Regions from separate parts of the Oceanobacter antarcticus genome, predicted to be linked through region 2. Evidence: predicted binding sites of a transcription regulator. Region 2 holds the regulator's gene; the other holds the start of a gene.

Region 1 (3,139 bases), on a different contig from region 2:
CGCGCATCTTTGATTGGCTTGCCTGCTTCCAGGCACAGGGCCTGGGCGATTTCTTCAAAGCGTTGTTCAAAACGACGGACGCAGTGGTAAATGATTTCCTGACGTTTGTAGGCGGGCATCTTGCGCATGGGTTCGGTGGCTTCAACCGCCGCCGCAATGGCTTTATCGATGGCGTCAACGTCAGCCATGGCGACGCGGGTGGCAACTTCGCCGGTGTATTTGTTTTTTACTTCCAGATCCTGGTTCGGAGCCATTGGCTCGTTGGCCAGATAGTAGGGGTAGGATGCCTGCAGCATGGTAAACCTTCTGTGTTGAGTTTATTGGTCTTTCAGGGCGGCCTGGCCCAGCGCTGAGATGGCCGCTTCTGCACATTGAATATCGTGTTCTACGGTTGCCCCCGATATGCCGACAACACCCACCACCCGAGCCCCGGATGGTAACTCGCCAATGGCACTCCTTGGGGGCCGACAATACAAATACAAACGGCCACGCCAAGCTCTCCGGTCTTGAGCCGGGCAGCCTGTAACATGGCCAGAGCGGAGTCGCGGCTCCGCTCGTCGAGCGAGTGGGTCACGCTCATAAAGCGTCGTGGTTATACATGGAACTGGACGTTGGTCTGACCGGTGCCGGAGCTTGCGAAATAGGGGGTCAGTACTTCGGCCTTGCCCTGGTACTTGTCCCAACCCAGGGCACCAAACAGCATGGCAGTGTCGTGCATACCGCCTTCGCCAGAACAGAATTTGGCGTATTCCGGCAGCATCTTCAGGAACGTGGCGTACTCGCCTTGCTCCCACAGCTGCAGTACCCGCAGATCAACCTGCTTGTGAAACTCGCGGGAGATGGTGAAGGTGCCGTTATTGGCTTCGTACAGTTCGTTTTCCCAGATCTGGTGCGACAGCGAACCAGAGGCAATCACCATGACCTTGCCATCGTACTCCTTGATTGCTGCGGCAATGGCTTCACCCAGTACGCGGGAGTCGTTGAGGTTATGAACGGTGCACCAGGCTGCTACCGACACCACCTTGAATTGCGAATCCGGATCCATAAACTTCAGTGGCACCAGCGTGCCGTATTCCAAATCCAGCGTTGGCACCTGGTGCGATAGGGTATGCACTCCTTTTTCCGTCGCCTTGGCGGCAATTGCATCCCCCAACGCCGGTGCACCAGGATGGCTGTATTCAAGGTTCTGGATAAAGTGCGGAAATTCGTGGCTGGTGTACACGCCTTCAAAATGTGTGTTGCTGTTAATATGGAACCCGGCGTTGACCAGCCAGTGGGTGTCCAGAATCACCACGGTATCGACACCGGCAGCACGGGCACGACGACCCAGCTCGCGGTGGCCATCAATAGCGGGCTGGCGGCAGCCTTCCAGTTTGCCAGGCTGCTCCGACAGCAGCATGGTAGGTACATGAGTCACTTTTGCAGCAAGGGTCATTTCGCCCATGGTCGTCACCTTTTTATCGTTGTTAGACAGAATTGGCTTGTCCCGACGGCAGATCGGCTTTTGGTCGGGAGCATGGCAGTGAAAAACAACCATGCGGCTCAGTGATCACTAAATATTAACATGTTAAGTAAAAATATAATTAACATGTTATTTAATGTCAATAAAGCATCCTGGCTGGAGTGAACGAGCCTTGAGGTAAATCAGTCCAGGGCTTGAGGCAGGTCAGCTTTTGCTGGCTGATTTGCTGGCTGAGGTGTTATCAGCCGCTAAGAATATTTGCAGGCCAGTGGCCCGTGCTGTCGAGGCGGGATGACAACGGCATGCCGGGCGAGGTTCAAGGTTCGAGCTTGATGATTTCATCCAGCAGCTCTTTCAGCAAATCCATCTTTTGTGGTGACAGCTGGCTGGTCATTTCAGCATAGAGTCCTTCCATTCGTGGACTGGCGTTGGCAAACATGGTTTTGGCTTTATCGGTCAGGCTGATCAGGATCCGGCGCTGGTCTTCGGTGGACTTGCGGCGGCGGAGGTAATCTTGTGCTTCGAGCCGGTTGATGATGCCGGTGAGACTGGGACTGAGAATACAGCACAGCTCAGCCAATTGTTTGGACTCCAGCTCCTCGTATTCGTTGAGGGCTCGAATCACTCGCCATTGCTGTTCTGTGAGACCGATTTCTTGCAGGATAGGCCTGAAAAAGGCCATGGTGGACTCGCGTGACTTGAGCAATTTGAGTGGGATGGAGTCGTCGAACTTGCGCATTAAAAAGGCTTCCGTTGTGCTTGTCTGAATCGTCTGGGCGGGTGGTGTCTGCCCGTGTTTATTGTATACCGGCTGCTTCCATCGCCAGCAACATCAGGCTGGTGAATAGCAGCATCAACAGGGTGTAGGGCAGGTTGTGACGCAGGATCTCGCGATTACCAACCTGGTACTGGCCCTGCACGATAAAGTTCAGGCCGCTGAATACACTACCCGACATCGATAGGGATACCCCCATGATATAAGCAATGGCCATCAGCGTAGGGGTGACGGTGACGTTGTGCATCAGACCGGCAAAGATGGCGAACAGGGCAAACTGGTGGACACCGAGGCTGGCAATAATAACGATGGCCAGCATAGTGATAATGGCCACCGTGGCGCTGGTTTGTTCGAACGGAAAGCTGATTAGCCCGGAGCTGATACAGGCTTTGACTCCAGCTGCGAGAAAACCGGCAGCAAGAAACAAAGATACTTCCGGACGACCGTTAGGCAACTGGGTGGTGATGTGTTTTTTCAGCGTATCGAGGCCACCGGCAAGACCATTTCGCCACCCCATCAGTGTAGTGGGTATCAGCACGGCGACGGCAGAGACAATGGCGATCATGGGGGTGTTCGGGAACAGCCGGTGGCTGATTAACAGGGTGCCGATCAGAATACCGGGAAGCAACAGGCTGGCTGGCCGAAGCGGATAACCCTGATACGTTGCCAGTTCGTCACCGTAGCGCAGTTTTGCTTCGATCAGGGTGACGACCATAGCCAAAACGACCAGGGTTAAGGCCCATGGGTAGACCTGCGGCATTTGTACGCCGGGTACTTGTTCCAGTATCAGCGGGATCATGCTGAGAAACGGCGACCAGAATATGGCCAGTGAAAATCCCCGTGACAATAAGATATAAGACAACGGGCTGATTCGGCCATGCCGTTGGATCTGGTCACCAATC
Region 2 (3,139 bases):
CGGACGACGTTACCGACTTGATATTCGTGTTGGTGCGCCCGGAGATTACCAATTCGCAGTTACCCGGCATCTGAGTGGTGGTTTACCCTAGCAGGCTGTTTTTTACCCATTCAAGTCGTGGCCGCACTCTCAGACGGGTGATTGGTGTATGTGCAATGGCTGACGCTATTCGATCGTTACAATATCCAGCCGCGTGGCCAGGTGTGACTGGTCTTGCTGCTTTTGCAGGTTAACAAAGTCGAACAGGTTAAGATCTCCCAGTTGTGAGGGGGCTATGTTACAGATGGCTGCGAAGATGTTGTCACTGCGGCCTGGTTGGATTTTTTCCCACTCCTGCAGCATGTTTTTGACGTTTTGACGTTGCATGTTTTCCTGCGACCCACAGAGGTTGCAAGGAATGATCGGAAATTCCCGCGCTGCTGCAAACGCCTCGATATCCTTTTCCTTGCAGTAGGCCAGCGGACGGATCAGTACGTGCTTCTTGTCGTCGCTGAGTAATTTGGGTGGCATGGCTTTGAGCTTGCCGCCATAAAACATATTCAGGAACAGAGTTTCGATAATATCGTCGCGGTGATGTCCGAGGGCAATTTTGTTGGCACCAATGTGTTCGGCAAAGCCGTACAGGGTACCGCGCCGCAAGCGTGAGCACAGACCGCAAGTGGTTTTGCCTTCCGGAATAATATCCATGACGACGCTGTAGGTGTCTTTTTCGACAATATGGAAGGGCACATCCAGCTTGCTCAGGTAATCCGGCAGAACATGCTCAGGAAAGCCCGGCTGTTTCTGATCCATATTGACTGCGATCAGTTCAAAGTTAACCGGGGCGCTTTTCTGCAAGCTCATCAATATGTCGAGCATGGTGTAGGAGTCTTTGCCTCCCGACAGACACACCATGATCTTGTCGCCTTCCTCGATCATGCAATAGTCTTCGATGGCCTTGCCGACATGACGGCGCAAACGTTTTTGCAGTTTGTTGAATTCGAGTCGTTCTTTGCGATCGATGACGTCGGCAGTCATGCTGGGAAACTCCTGGATGTTCTGATATGGAACACGGACTAAAAATCAGGCGGCGAATTCTAGCGAATAGATTGGCTGTCGTCAGCAAGAGTTGCTGTGCTGAATATCCGATTCAGCCGAGCTATGGCTGACAGGGAAGGTTGTTAAAGGTCAGCGTGTGGGATACTGCGGAGCAGTAGCAGCCACATATGTCCGGTGTTTTGCCGAACGGTTGCGGGCTGCCTGCTGCTACTCGGTTTATTCTGTGGTGGCCGTGTCGTCGCATTCGAGATGAGCACTTAGGCCCGCCATCTCATAAAGACTGTTCATGTCCAACACAATGATTTCCTTGCCCTGGGTTTCGATCAGCGCATTTTTCTGGAAGCGGGTAAATACCCGGCTAATGGTTTCAACCGCGAGACCAAGATAATTGCTGATGTCGACCCTGGACATGGGCAGCCGGAAGTGGGTCGCGCTGAAACCGCGGCGGGCGTAGCGGTTGGAAATATCCAGTAAAAAGGAGGCCACACGTTCTTCAGCGTTCTTTTTGCTTAACAGCAGCATCATGTTCTGGTCGTGGCGAATCTCATTACCCATGGTACGCATCAGCTGTTTACGCAGATCGGGTAATTCGTCGGTGAGATTTTCCAACTGGTGCACCGGAATTTCACATACGGTGGTTGTTTCCAGTGCCTTGGCAGTGAGTGGGTAATCACCGGCATCGTAACCCGCTAACCCAATCAGTTCGCTGGCGAGGTGAAAGCCGGTGATCTGTTCTTCGCCATTACTGGCCAGGGTATAGGTTTTCAGGGCACCAGTACGTACTGCAAATACCGACTGGAAGTCATCCCCTTGCTGGAATAACAGCTGGCCTTTCTGAATGGGTCGGCCACGGCGAATGATATCGTCAAGTCGCTCCATATCACTGTCGCTGAGCGATAGTGGCAGACACAGAGCGTTCAGGGAGCAAGTCTGGCAGTGGGGCTGATTGCCGCGCAAGGGGGGATGTGCAACTTGGTTTGTTTTCATTGAGCTCACCGTGTCTGGTTTTCCGTGACAAACGGAACAACTGTTTTCCATTAGTTTTCGTATGGTCTTAGCTCACAGGGTGACTGTCAAGACATTGGTCAAGGTATTACAGTTGGCTGACTATAGCCAGATGGCCGCTGCGGTCCACAATCCATAACTGATGAGCAAAAGTCCGGCGATGCGACGGCTGATGTTGTGATTGAGTAATCGATTGAGGCTGCTGGCGGCGAGGCCGCTGGCAAACAGGGCTGGCAGTGTGCCCAGTCCGAAACAGGCCATGGCCAGTGCCCCCTTGAGTGGATCGCCATTAGCGGCCACCCAGCTTAATGTACTGTAGACCAGGCCACAGGGAAGCCATCCCCACAGCAATCCGAGACGAAATCGGCTGCTGACTGATTGTTGTGCCAGTAATGGTTTGGTGGCGGGCTGTAGCAGACGCCACAGGTGCTGACCGAGCTGTTCAATCCGGGTCAGCCAGCTTGCCCAGCGCGCGATGTAGAGTCCCATCAGCATTAGCATCACGGCAGCCAGTGTGCGTAATACCAGCGTCAGCAGGTCATTCAGTTGCTGCAGCCATAAGCCAAGTACAGAGACTATCAGCCCAGCCACTACGTAGCTGGTGATTCGTCCGCCATTAAAAGCCAAGGCGGTTAGTAGTGGTTGATGCTGTGAGCGACTGCCAATGGCTGCCGCAATACCGCCACACATGACCAGGCAATGACTGGAACCAAACAAGCCCAGCAGTAATGCGGTGAGCAGTGACAGTGGTTCAATCACGACAATTTGTCAGGTGATGTGGCGTCTGCAGCTGCAGGCGGTGGGGTGATTGTTGTTGACGGCGGTTTGTCAGCGCTGGCCGTCGTTTCCTCGGGGTCGTCATCAAAGAGAATTTTGTGGGCTGGCGACTCCAGATCATCAAACTGACCGCTACGTACTGCCCAGAAAAAAATCAGGGTGGCGATACTGATCAGGACGATCGAGAGTGGAACAAGTATGTAGATAATATCCATGTTATGTCCGTTATGCTGGGCAAGTGGCTGCCGTTATAACCCGGCATTATACCTGCGGGGGGCCATCGGCTGCATCCGGTTTGGATACCCGGGACAGCCTTAGG

Evidence for each region. The regulator FNR, encoded in region 2, switches genes on or off when oxygen is low (the NO sensors DNR and NnrR bind a similar motif). The targets are predictions, from matches to a motif close to TTGATNTANATCAA.
Region 1: hpaD (3,4-dihydroxyphenylacetate 2,3-dioxygenase) is a predicted target of FNR. The motif match lies at 1,657-1,670, and genes of this name have one in related genera.

What each region holds. Positions count from the first base shown of each region.
Region 1 is NZ_JBBKTX010000017.1:83,235-86,373, forward strand. It holds gene WG929_RS14230 (aldehyde dehydrogenase family protein) at 1-296, opposite strand, end outside; gene hpaD (3,4-dihydroxyphenylacetate 2,3-dioxygenase) at 593-1,444, opposite strand; gene hpaR (homoprotocatechuate degradation operon regulator HpaR) at 1,779-2,201, opposite strand; gene WG929_RS14245 (hypothetical protein) at 2,260-3,139, opposite strand, start outside.
Region 2 is NZ_JBBKTX010000002.1:147,891-151,029, forward strand. It holds gene WG929_RS02300 (hypothetical protein) at 1-91, shown strand, start outside; gene ttcA (tRNA 2-thiocytidine(32) synthetase TtcA) at 166-1,017, opposite strand; gene fnr (fumarate/nitrate reduction transcriptional regulator Fnr) at 1,255-2,025, opposite strand; gene WG929_RS02315 (sulfite exporter TauE/SafE family protein) at 2,146-2,802, opposite strand; gene ccoS (cbb3-type cytochrome oxidase assembly protein CcoS) at 2,799-3,035, opposite strand; gene WG929_RS02325 (heavy metal translocating P-type ATPase) at 3,082-3,139, opposite strand, start outside.